3 regions of the Caldalkalibacillus salinus genome follow, and region 1 is predicted to be linked to each of the others. Evidence: riboswitches for the same ligand, from Rfam matches in the RefSeq annotation. Region 1 holds a riboswitch; each other region holds the start of a gene.
What was found. Region 1 has a riboswitch for thiamine pyrophosphate ahead of thiC (phosphomethylpyrimidine synthase ThiC). Riboswitches for the same ligand answer to the same signal wherever they lie in the genome.
Positions count from the first base shown of each region.

Region 2: another riboswitch for thiamine pyrophosphate. It lies ahead of thiE (thiamine phosphate synthase); the one in region 1 lies ahead of thiC (phosphomethylpyrimidine synthase ThiC).
Region 3: another riboswitch for thiamine pyrophosphate. It lies ahead of JKM87_RS04720 (acetylornithine deacetylase); the one in region 1 lies ahead of thiC (phosphomethylpyrimidine synthase ThiC).

Region 1 is NZ_JAERVL010000012.1:131,814-136,012, forward strand. It holds gene thiC (phosphomethylpyrimidine synthase ThiC) at 1-1,659, opposite strand, end outside; TPP riboswitch at 1,928-2,043, opposite strand; gene parC (DNA topoisomerase IV subunit A) at 2,151-4,199, opposite strand, start outside.
Region 2 is NZ_JAERVL010000025.1:52,463-56,661, forward strand. It holds gene thiO (glycine oxidase ThiO) at 1-954, opposite strand, end outside; gene JKM87_RS14280 (thiazole synthase) at 975-1,760, opposite strand; gene thiS (sulfur carrier protein ThiS) at 1,794-2,015, opposite strand; gene thiE (thiamine phosphate synthase) at 1,999-2,634, opposite strand; TPP riboswitch at 2,787-2,894, opposite strand; gene htpX (protease HtpX) at 3,127-4,005, opposite strand; gene nfsA (oxygen-insensitive NADPH nitroreductase) at 4,115-4,199, opposite strand, start outside.
Region 3 is NZ_JAERVL010000004.1:204,571-208,769, reverse strand. It holds gene JKM87_RS04730 (ECF transporter S component) at 1-360, opposite strand, end outside; gene tenA (thiaminase II) at 412-1,104, opposite strand; gene JKM87_RS04720 (acetylornithine deacetylase) at 1,133-2,422, opposite strand; TPP riboswitch at 2,643-2,744, opposite strand; gene JKM87_RS04715 (hypothetical protein) at 2,939-3,883, opposite strand; gene JKM87_RS04710 (aminotransferase A) at 4,005-4,199, opposite strand, start outside.

The DNA.
Region 1 (4,199 bases):
GAGTGCTCTAATATCATGAGAGATCCGCATTGAACAAAATTTGGGCCCACACATGGAACAGAAATGTGCTGTTTTAGCCCCTTCTGATGGCAGCGTTTCGTCATGATACTCCCGTGCTCGCTCAGGATCCAACGACAGATTAAACTGATCCTTCCACCTGAATTCAAAACGCGCCTTGGAAACAGCATCATCCCTTTTTTGAGCATGTGGGTGACCCTTCGCAAGATCTGCTGCATGCGCCGCAATTTTATAAGTGATGACCCCTTCACGTACATCATCTTTGTTCGGTAAACCTAGATGCTCTTTCGGTGTCACATAACATAGCATGGCTGTACCGTACCATCCGATCATTGCAGCCCCAATAGCTGAAGTGATATGATCATATCCCGGCGCAATATCCGTTGTAAGAGGACCTAAGGTATAGAAGGGCGCTTCTTTACAAATCTCTAACTGCTTATCCATATTCTCTTTAATCAAGTGCATGGGCACATGACCAGGCCCCTCAATCATCACTTGTACGTCATGTTTCCAAGCGATGTCCGTTAACTCACCTAGCACCTCCAGCTCTGCAAATTGGGCCTCATCATTCGCATCCGCGATTGATCCTGGACGAAGCCCATCTCCTAACGAGATCGAAATATCGTACTGCTTCAATATTTCGCAAATGTCTTCAAAATGCGTGTACAGAAAGCTCTCCTCATGGTGTGCCAAACACCATTGCGCCATGATGGACCCGCCACGGGATACTATTCCTGTCGTACGCTCGGCTGTTAGCGGTATATGGCGTAGTAAAACACCAGCATGAATGGTGAAATAATCGACACCTTGTTCGGCCTGCTCAATTAAAGTATCACGATAAACCGCCCACGTTAAATCTTCAGCGACGCCATTCACCTTTTCCAAAGCCTGATATATGGGCACTGTTCCTACTGGTACAGGAGAATTGCGTATAATCCATTCCCGTGTGGTGTGAATATGCTTACCTGTAGATAAGTCCATAATGGTGTCTGTCCCCCATCGAGTGGCCCATGTCATCTTTTCAACTTCTTCCTCTATTGAGGAATGAACAGCGGAAGTGCCAATATTGGCATTAATCTTAACATGAAAATGGCGACCGATAATCATGGGTTCACTTTCAGGATGATTGACATTAGCGGGGATAATGGCTCGGCCACGGGCCACCTCCTGACGGACAAAGTCGGGATCCATTCCTTCTCTTATAGCGATAAACTCCATCTCTGGGGTGATGATGCCCTTTTTAGCGTAGTGCATTTGAGTCACATTATGTCCTGGTTTTGCCCTCAAAGACTTTTGCTTCGTTATAGGGAACCTTTCTATGTTTGGGGATGCCATTTGGTGGGGGATTAATCCATCGTCTTCAGGTTTCAAGTTTCGACCTTCATAAAATTCAACATCTCCGCGTTCGATGATCCACGTGTGACGATGGGCTGGTAATCCTTGACGAATATCAAGGTCGACGTCGGGGTCTATATACACCCCACTCGTGTCGTAAACGCGTATAGGTTCATTCTCTACCACTTCACCTGTTGTTTCTCTCGTAGGCGTCAGTTGAATCTCTCTCATGGGCACTTTAATATCTGGTCTCGAACCCACTTTATAAACCTTTTTACTGTTTTCAAACTGTGACCTAAATGTCATGGTTAATGGATCTTGGCTTGTCAAAACAAACGCTCCTTCCCCACTCCAGTCTCTACTAGAACCACCTGAAATCCCAATACTTTGCGTAAGGTAAGGCTAAGCCTGTGTCACTTAAAAGCCTCATAAGACTAATTTAAAGCATTAAAAAACGGGTCCTAAGAATAGGAACCCGATCGGTTTTAATTGGAAACTGAAATTCACGCCAAGTCTTCATGCTGTTACATGTGTACGAATAGATGTTCATTAATGTATAACGATGATTGGCTTGTGAATGGCCCAACTACTTCCCTACGCTGGTACTAACCAGATCAGGTTCTAAGGGTCGAAGAATTTAGAACGCACTCTTCTCTCAGTCCAAGCTACAGGACTCCCCTAGTAGAGTATGAAGTTTTATATTTTAATGATGCTCATGGTTAATATTACCAAACATGACGAGATGGGTCAACCTTTATACGCAACCCCACCTATCAACATACATTTTAAATATAGAGTCACGTTTGGGTTTGATCTTCTTCAGGGCTTTGAGTGTCGTTTCCATTCTTGCTCTTCCAATGGACCTCAACCTCGGTTACACGATGAGGATTCGTTTTGAGTTCTTTGATCATTCTGGTTCCTCTACGTGCTCTTGTGTGTTGAGTCAGCTCATCAAGTTTTAATCTCTTAACGGTTTGTCTGTGAGTATGCATTTTGACAGTCTCAAAATCACGTATATCATGAAACAGTATACCGTCAACCACTTCATCATCTTTAAGGTTAATGCCCTTCACACCGCCTGCTTTAACCCCCATCACACTCACTTCTTCCTCTTCAAACCACAGGGCAAAGCTCTGTTGTGTGATCAGTAAGAGCTCATGATGCCCTTGGGTACGATACACTCGTACGACTTCATCCTCACCTTTTAGCTTTATACCCACAATAGGTTTGGAGTAACGTTGCACTTTATACTCTGATAGTTTGGAACGTTTGACCATGCCTTGCTTCGTTATGAAGAGGAGCATGTCATCCGTTTGATCAAAATCTTCTACACTGTAGGCGGACAATATACGATCATCTTTATCTATCGGGATTAAATTAGAGATATGTTGCCCCATTTCTTTCCACTTGATATCTGGTAGCTCGTGGACAGGTAGGTATAGATAATGCCCTTTTGACGTAAATAGTAATAACGTATGCGTCGTATTTGATGTGAGTAAATGGCATAATTCATCCTCATCCTTCATCCCGACCTCATCTTCATTGGAGGCGGCATACGACCTCATGCTCGTGCGCTTCACATAGCCGTCACGCGTGACGGTAACCATCACATCTTCGGATGGCACCATCACTTCTAGGCTAACCTTGAGCTCTTCTATTTCCGCCTGAACCTCCGTCATCCTAGCATCTCCGTACGTATCTCTTATCTCTTCTAATTCTTTTTTAATGACTTGTACCAACTTCTTCTCACTGGCAAGGATCGCTTCGAGCTTCTTAATCTTCTTCTCTAGCTCTTTAGCTTCCTTCTGCAACTGTGTCACATCTGTGTTCGTTAAGCGGTATAACTGTAAGCTCACAATGGCTTCCGCTTGAGGTTCTGTGAATCCAAAAGAGGAAATGAGATTACGCTTAGCATCCCCTTTATCCTTAGATGCACGAATTTTAGCTATCACATCATCTAATATGGAAAGGGCGTGTATTAGGCCTTCGACAATATGGGCGCGATCCTTTGCTTTACGTAATTCGTACTGACAACGATACGTCACCACTTCTTTTTGATGCGTCACATAAGCCTCCAATAAGCCTTTGAGGTTCATAAGTTGTGGCGTTTTATTGGATATAGCCACCATGTTAAAGTTATACGTGATTTGTAGGTCGGTATTTTTATATAAGTAATTGAGTATCCCTTCTGCATCAGCGTCCTTCTTCAAATCGATGACGATTCGTAAGCCAGTACGATCTGTTTCGTCCCTCACTTCAGCAATGCCTTCTACTTTTTTATCTATTCTAAGTTCGTCAATCTTACGCACGAGATTAGCTTTGACTACCTCATACGGGATTTCCGTGATGACGATCTGTTCCCGTCCCCCACGCATGACGTCAAAGCTCGATTTTGCTCTGACGACCACTTTTCCTTTACCCGTCTCGTAAGCTTGCTTGATTCCGTCAATCCCTTGAACAATCCCGCCTGTTGGGAAGTCTGGGCCTTTTAACACTGTCATTAACTCATCAACGGATACCTCGGACTGTTCGAGGTACATGATCACCGCATCAATGACTTCAATTAAGTTGTGTGGCGGTATATCAGTGGCATACCCAGACGATATACCGGTTGAACCGTTCACAAGTAAATGCGGAAATCTAGACGGCAATACGGTAGGTTCTTGATCGGAATCATCAAAGTTCGGTGCAAAAGTCACTGTTTGTTTGTCTATGTCTCTTAAGAGTTCAGATGCTAGGGGCGATAGACGCGCTTCTGTATATCTCATCGCCGCTTGTGGGTCCCCGTCAATGCTACCATTATTGCCGTGCATTTCTACGAGTCGTTTACGTACTTTCCACTCTTG
Region 2 (4,199 bases), on a different contig from region 1:
GCCATCTTGTGTGGCCGGTCTTAATCCAGCCCATTGATGGAATGGCTCCTCTTTTTCCATATAAGGAAAAAGTCTGCGACTCCATTTCTTCAAGCGCTGAATGCCTTTCTCAGTGGTTGAAACTTCAAAACCGGCTACATCTTCTGAAGCCCCACAAACAACACTACCGATTTCTTTTGATACGACATAGCCTTGGCTAGAAAACACCATATGTCTCACCTCTGTGGCTGGCCTGTTTTGGTAAGCACAGATTTGTCCTCTAATCGGAAAAACGGGAAGTTGAACGCCAAGTGTTTTTTCATAAGAAGAAGTCCACGCCCCGGTCGCTAGAATACATCGCTCAGCGTGAAAAACCCCTTGTTGTTCTGTATGCAAGTTAACGACATCTTGGGTCACTTCACCGATCGTCACTTCACCAACATGTTCCTGAACCTGGACACCTAGCCGCAGGCACGCCTCTTTTAGCGCCTGTACATAATGTGGCGCATAGAGATGGTGCTCCTCTGGATAATACATGGCCGCCGTTGCATCGGGCGTGAGATGTGGCTCCAACGCCCTAAGCTGTGGACCTTTAACGATCTCAGCCTGTACATCCCACCCGTTTTGCCATTCTAGGCGTGTCTCAAGTCCTAGCTCATCTGCTTCATGGAACACCACATGCAAACTCCCATTTGTGTTGTATTCAAAATCCATTTGTGATACTTCTTTCACGCGACTTTGCCACTCGGGATACATTTTCAGGCTTTGGTGGGCAAGGGTGAAGAAATCATCAGGATCTTCCCCTATCTCAGAGTAGGGGGCAAGCATGCCGGCTGCGGCTCCAGTTGCTTGTCCACCACATGCTCCACGTTCCAGTATTGTGATTTGATGCCCTCTAGAGGCAAGTTCAAAGGCGATGGCTAGACCGATCACACCACCGCCTACGATGATACAGGGTTGTGTTTTGCTCATCATTAATCTATCCTCTTCCCTTACTACTTAGAGATGTGTTCTAATACACTACTGGCTGTGGCGTATTTTTTCTTAGGGATCCGTCCGGCAAGGTAGGATAGCCGTCCGGCATCAATCGCTAGTTTCATCGCCCTGGCCATCTTCACTGGGTCTTTCGCTTTGGCCACTGGGGTATTCATGAGAACGCCAGACGCCCCGAGTTCCATCGCTTGAGCTACATCGCTAGCGGAGCCCAGACCAGCATCGACAATAATCGGGACATTCGCCTCTTCGACAATGAGCTGAAGGTGATAAGGGTTTAATATCCCTAATCCTGTTCCTATCGGTGCACCACCTGGCATCACAGCTGCTGCCCCCGCTTCTTCCAGCCGTTTACATAAGACCGGGTCATCTGAGGTATACGGTAAAACAACAAATCCTTCGTTCGCTAATACCTCTGTTGCTTTTAATGTTTCAACCGGATCCGGTAGCAACGTTTTTTCATTGACACTGATTTCAATCTTAATCCAATTGGATATGCCCGATGCCTTCGCGAGTCTAGCAATACGGATCGCTTCTTCCGCATTTTTGGCTCCGCTCGTATTCGGCAAATAAGTGAAGGACATCCCCTCTAAGTGCTGCAATATGGCATCTTCTTCCGGGTCTTCCAAATTCACTCTTCTAATGGCGAAGGTCAAAATCTCTGATTCGGACGCCTTGATCGCTTCTTGTTGAATATAGGGGTTCGGATATCGACCAGTTCCAATCATGAAACGCGAGCGAAACTTTTGCCCCCCTATTTCTAGAACGTCATTTTCTAAAATGTCCATTTGTGATCCTCCTCTTGGTCGCTTCGGCTTCGTTTAGCCGCCTCCCACAAAATGTACAAGCTCAATCTTCGCACCCGGTTCTAACTGATGATCCTCCCATATGGCGCGATCAATAATTTCACCGTTCACTTCGGCTACCACGTGCGCTTCTTTCAAGCCATAATGTTGAACAAGTTCTTGAACTGTTTGTAACTCCAGCTCTATTTGTTTGCCATTCACCGTTAGTTGCATGTTTGTCTCACTCTCCTCTCGCACGTTTAATCTCCTGACTAAAGGCAGCGGCGGTGGCCTTCACGTCTTCCGCACCAACGATGGCACTGATGACACAAATACGTCGGGCACCAGCCTTAAGAACGTCCTGAACGTTATGCAGTTTGATGCCACCAATGGCAACGTAAGGCATATCAACGTGTTCAGTCACCTGCTGAACGTAATCCAAGCCAACTGGGTCTACAACATCCGCCTTACTCTTCGTCTCAAACACAGGACCAACGCCGATATAATCGGCTCCATTTTTCTTGGCTTCCTGCGCTTCTTCCAGCGCGTGTGTGGAAATACCGATGATTTTATCTGGTCCGAGTATTTTCCTTGCCTCTTGTAATGGGAGGTCATCTTGCCCAAGGTGTATCCCGTCAGCGTCTACAGCGAGCGCTATATCTATATGGTCGTTGACGATAAAGGGCACATTGTATCTAGCAGTTAATGAGCGTAGCGCCTTGGCCATATCTAGCAATTCTTTTTTAGATTTGTCTTTCTCTCTTAATTGTACAATATCAGCCCCACCAAGAATCGCTTCTTCTATCACCTGTAGATAGTCCTTTCCTTGATAAAACTGTTCTCCCGTAATGACATAGAGATGGAAATCCTGCTTCAAGGTGAATCCTCCTTCATGTGTGTGTATAAACGCTCTTAGATCAATCCCGATTATAAGTTAGTACCAAAAAAATGTTAGTTCCAAAAAATGTCTGATACAAAAAGGAAGAAAGCTTCCTGTAAGAAAGCTTCCTCTTGTTCAGCCAGTATATGGACTTACGATGAAGACTTTCCTACGCTGGTACCAACCAGATCAGGTTCTTAGGGTTGTAAAAAACACCTTTACTCTCAGCCCTGTAGGGGGCACCCCTAGTCTTGTCAATCGTCTTTTAAGTTGTGACTACATGCTAAAGGCAAAGGTCATAGCTATAAGTTTGATGATCTAACCAGCCTTATTACAAGACTTTTATACTATTTCATCTCCTATTATAACATTGCGACACAGGTTTCTCTATTGTAAAGTCTCTATGTTTTATGGTCGTTTGATGTTTATACTGATGATGTCATAAAAGGTGCAGCAGAAATCTGCTGCACCCTTTTTATACTCTAATTATTATGATTCGTGTAATCTGCGTATACGTTCATTAAGATCGGGGTGACTAGAGAATAACTGAGACATCCCTTGTTTCCCACTAATTTTAAGCGTAGCGACAGACGATTGGCTATTATCCACGGCATGAACATGACGTTGTAGCGATTGTAGCGCATGAACCATCTTATCTTTACCGGCTAGGTGTGCCCCACCCTTATCAGCATGGAACTCACGGTAGCGTGAGAAGGCCATAACGGCAATGCTGCCTAGGATAGAGAACAGGATCTGGAACACGAGCACGGCAATAAAATGGACAATGCCTTGTAACTCAGGCTTGACAAAGCGTGACGCGGCAAAGGCGGCAATTCGTGCCAAGAAGACCACGAACGTGTTGACGACCCCTTGAATAAGGGTCATCGTGATCATATCGCCGTTTTCAATGTGCGCCACCTCGTGGGCTAACACCCCTTCAACAGCGTCGGAATCCATTGATTGCAATAGCCCTCTAGAAACAGCCACGAGTGAACGATTTTTGGTAGGACCTGTGGCAAAAGCGTTGACCTCTGGAGATTCGTAAATCCCAACCTCAGGCATGACCGTTATACCAGCTTTACGTGAAAGGTCGTGTACTTTATCTACTAGGGCTCTTTCAGCGGATGAAAGATTAGCATTCGGATCTAGTACGCGCACCCCCATCGCTTTTTTAGCCATCCATCTGGATATAGCCAGTGAGACGAAAGCGCCACTAAAACCGATCACGGCACTCAAAACGAGTAATTGTTGGTATTGGATCTTGCCATTATCAATGTAGCCCGTAAACCCAATCAAATTCAATACAATCATAATGGTAGCCAATACGAGTATATTGGTTAGTATAAATAGAAAAATTCTTTTACCCACTATACATCCCCCTTTAAATTTATCCCATTCTTTATGAGCTTATATATTTTTAATTATAAACGAAATAGAATCAAAATTTAGATCCCTTTTTTTGATCATTTCATGACATTTATTTTAACATAAACCCTTTACTTTGGAGAAAGGATTTCATGTGTGTTCGTCTCGGTTCACCTAACGTTTTGACCATCATGTCT
Region 3 (4,199 bases), on a different contig from region 1:
CGCTGCGAGCGATGCAGTAAATATGCTGAACGAGCGGTAAAGGAATAGCGCGAAAATAATTTCTGCCCCAAGCCCCTGCAATACACCGTACAGTAAGACTTCTAGGCCGTACTGAGAACCTACAATATATTCCCCAGAAGCAGCCGCCGTTTCGGCTAGAAGGGCCACCCCCGGTTTGCGTATGATTAGAAATGCTACCGTAGCTGCAATAAACCACATACCGTATATCAGTTCATCGAAGTGTAAACCGAGGGGAGACACTAAATCTGAAACGGGCCCCCAAAGCTTATAAATAATAGCAAAAACCACAGAGATAACAATGGTGACCAGGATATCTGTGAGTGTTAATCTTTTTTTCATTGTCATAACTCCTTCCCGTGTCCTAGCCGACGCGTAAAACACGTTCCATTTTTATTTTGTGACAAGCCCTTCGTTAGACACAGGCCATGTTTGTTCTTGATACGCCATATCCCAGAACATGTACTCAAACTTACTCGTGCGCACGAATATATTCTCTAAGTGGGCCAACTCTTGCTCAGGCTTCCCTTCAGTTAGAAGATTAAGCTCATCAATAAGCCAATTCGCTAGTTGACCAAACTCTTCAGAGGCATACATTTGGACCCATTCGCCATAGAACTCATGCTCACTCGCACCAGGGATCTCACTTAACGCTTTCCCTATTTCAGAGTAACTCCACATACAGGGTAAAAGAGCACAAATCAGTTCAGGTAGGGTCCCGTTTTGTGCGACTTGAAGCATGTAATGAGAGTAAGCAAGCGTCACCGCTGCCGGCTCTGCTTCCTCTAATTCCTCAGCGGTAATATCAAACTTTTTGGCATATTGACGGTGAACATCCATCTCTACATTGAGCGTAGCGTCTAGCAATTTGGCAAACTCCCCCATGGTGCGCACATCGTCAGCCTTAACCGCCCCTAAGGCAAATAGCTTGGCAAAGTCTTTAAGATATAAATAGTCTTGAATCATAAAGTATCTGAACTTCTTTACATCTAAAGTGCCCTCACCTATCTCTTGCACAAACGGATGTTGATGATTCGCTTCCCATATGGGGTGAACTTTTTGATGTAAGCGATCTGTAAATGTCATCACACATTTATCCCCTTTCATTATGTATCTATGTTTTTTTCTGGTGGCTCCAGGTGTAGATCGTTTGAACCATGACCTTGGTAAAGTGGATCAGTTGCGCAATGCTTAAACTTTCGTTAACAGAGTGTGCTTCACGCATCTCTCCAGGGCCATAGATAACCGTTGGTATACCGGCTTCTCCCAGCCATCCTCCATCCGTAACTGACGTTGACATGCCAACCTTTGGTGCTTCTCCTACAACTGACTGATGGGCAGACATGAGTGATTGCACACCGGGATGTTCGATGTCGATGTCCAATGACGGAAAAATTTCACCTTTGTCTTCAATCATAGAGGTTCCCCCCCACTCAAACGTAGGTGGATGCTCCCTGAGCCAGGGATCTGCTGCGGCGACTTGCCGTATATAGTCTTCTACTTCCTGTGCAACCTGCTGGTGTGACTCATCCGGGTAAAAGTGTACCGTCACCCACAGCTTACATTCATCTGCAATAAAGGCCGGGTGGCGTCCACCTTCTATGACAGCGGGATTAATTGTATTCGTACCGTGAGGAAAACCGGGATAAGATTTTGTCACCGCCCAGTGACGCTCCAGTTCTTGTAAGCCTTGAATGATCTTTGCCATTTTTTCAATCGCACTAGCCCCAAAAAGGCCACCACCAGCATGTATCATGTGACGCCGTGTGCCGTCGTGAAAGGTAGTTGGACTCTTAATAGTGATCCACCCGGTTATGACACCCCCTTGACCGTGAATGTTCAAATCACTCGTATCGACCACGATTGCAAAATCAGCACCATAGCCCTTGCGACAACACTCAAGCGTCCCCGCTTCTCCAACCTCTTCTCCTATAACTGATTGCAGTATGACATCGCCTGGCAATTGAATACCGTTCTGTTCTAGTAGCTTTAGCGCAAAAAGGACGCCAGCCATGCCCCCCTTCATATCAGCTGATCCTCTGCCGTAAATTCTGCCATCCTTCACCAACGGCTCAAAAGGGGAGGACGTCCACCCTTCATCATCCACTTCGGCCACGTCAATATGTCCATTGATGATTAAGCTGTGATACGTCTGTGAGTGTATGCCCTTCTTAACCCCCACCACATTTGGGTCTCCAGGATATACCTCCCACATATCGGTCTCAAAGTCCATATCTCTGAGATACTGAGCGATAAACCTTTGCGCTTCTGAAGTGTTTCTTGCAGGCGGACTAGGTGTCTCAAAGGTGATGAGTGTTTTCAGTAACTCGATAAGTTCGTCCTTCCGTGTGTCCACCTGCTGCATTAAGTGGTCTAACGTTTGCTGTTTAATTTGTATTGACACTTTGACTTATTGCCTCCTTTCCGGTCGACCTCCCTCTAATCTGACCCTAAACGTTTCAAACATATAAAAAACCACCTTCCGTAAAAGGAAAGTGGTTAACTTCTAATGTATAGACGTCACTCCGTCGATGATATCCCAATAATGCCAGTAAAAGTGTTCAAGTTTCTTTTAGTTATACACTTACACTTGAACCACTTGGCTCATTTGGGATAAACAACTACCGGTTCGACCACCACTTCCCTACGCTAGTATGATCTAGATCAGGTTCAAGGGTTAAGGCCAACGCCTCTCTCAGCTACAAAGAGCACCCCTAGCGGTAAAACGTATGTTGTTGTCTGTTTTTAATTCTTATAGACGTCGCTTCTAAATCGCATGTTAGATAAATCAAGCTTAATACATATTTATCATAAAAGGTGAAAATGTGCAAGTTGTAAAGCGATACACCATTCATATATGACATCTGAAGGAGCCGGAGATAGACGTCATTTTTACCTATCCCGTATTTTTAATAAAATATTATTGCGCCTTTTTTATAGTATCAATTCTACGATGTTCCGTTTGCTCACGTTCACGGTGTATTTTTTCACGCTCTTTATTAATCTCTCTTACCACATCGTCTACTTGGTGATAGACCTGTTCTGCTTGTTCAAGGGAATCATTTATTTTTCCGTGCACCGTCCAATCCACAATAAAACCGTCGAAAAAGTAATCGGCAAATGATAAAAATTCACCAATGTCAATATGTACATGCCCAAACTGTCTTTGGATGTCCTTGAGCTCGGACTCAAATTTTCTTAGGGCATTTTGTGCGCTGTGTATTTCACCCTTCGCCGTATCGAGATGATCATGCTTTATCGCTGTAGAGATTAATCCCCCGCCGAATAGATCAAAGGTCGACCATCCCTTCGCTTTATCCAGAGATTCTATCACATGCGAGAGCTTCGATAGGGCAGATTGTCCCGCTTGAATCGCTTCATCATATTCCTTTAATTCAGAGCTCAACTCTGCCTTTTTCTCTGAAAGTGCAAATAATTCTTCCGACCAAACCGTGGCTGTATCCTTAATCAGCGCCTCTTTTTCCTGTAATAGTGTCTCGTATGTTTGATCGACATGATGAAGTGGGGCCAGTAAAGATGAGAGTTCAATCATTTCTGATTTCATATCTTCCACCGTATGTACGGCTTCATCATACTTTAATTTTGCGGCCACCGCCTCTTGTCTTTCTTTTTCTAGACGCTCTAACTTTTTTCCAATCACCGTGTAAAGGAAGTTAGACACCGACAACCCTTCTAGCTTTTTAACATCTTCCTCTTCTTTTTCCAAGAGATGTCCTAGGCGCTTTTCCTTCTGCTCTTCTTCCTTCAATTGCGCTTCTAGTTCCCGATACATTGCCGTCCATTTTGCTTTTTGTCTTTTCTGATCTACGACCGTTTCTAACCGTTCATTCAGATCTGCCAACATGAGTGCTTCCTCCTTTCCTATTCTTAATAGTACGATACATCACGTGCCAAGTTTCAGGGGTATATTCCGTGTGCTTGATCATAATAGGTCCTTAGCCCCGATATGATCTCTATCGTTCCGCCTAAGATAGCGAATGGAGGAAACGTTGTAATCGATCAGCACCCTCTTCTAAAATGTCATCATGATAAGCATACGATATACGGACATAGCCTTCCCCGTAATTTGAAAAAGCGCTGCCTGGTACGATGGCGAGTTTCTGCTCTTCTAGTAATTGTGAGGCGAAATCAAAAGATGGTCTCTGCCACTTTTTAATAGA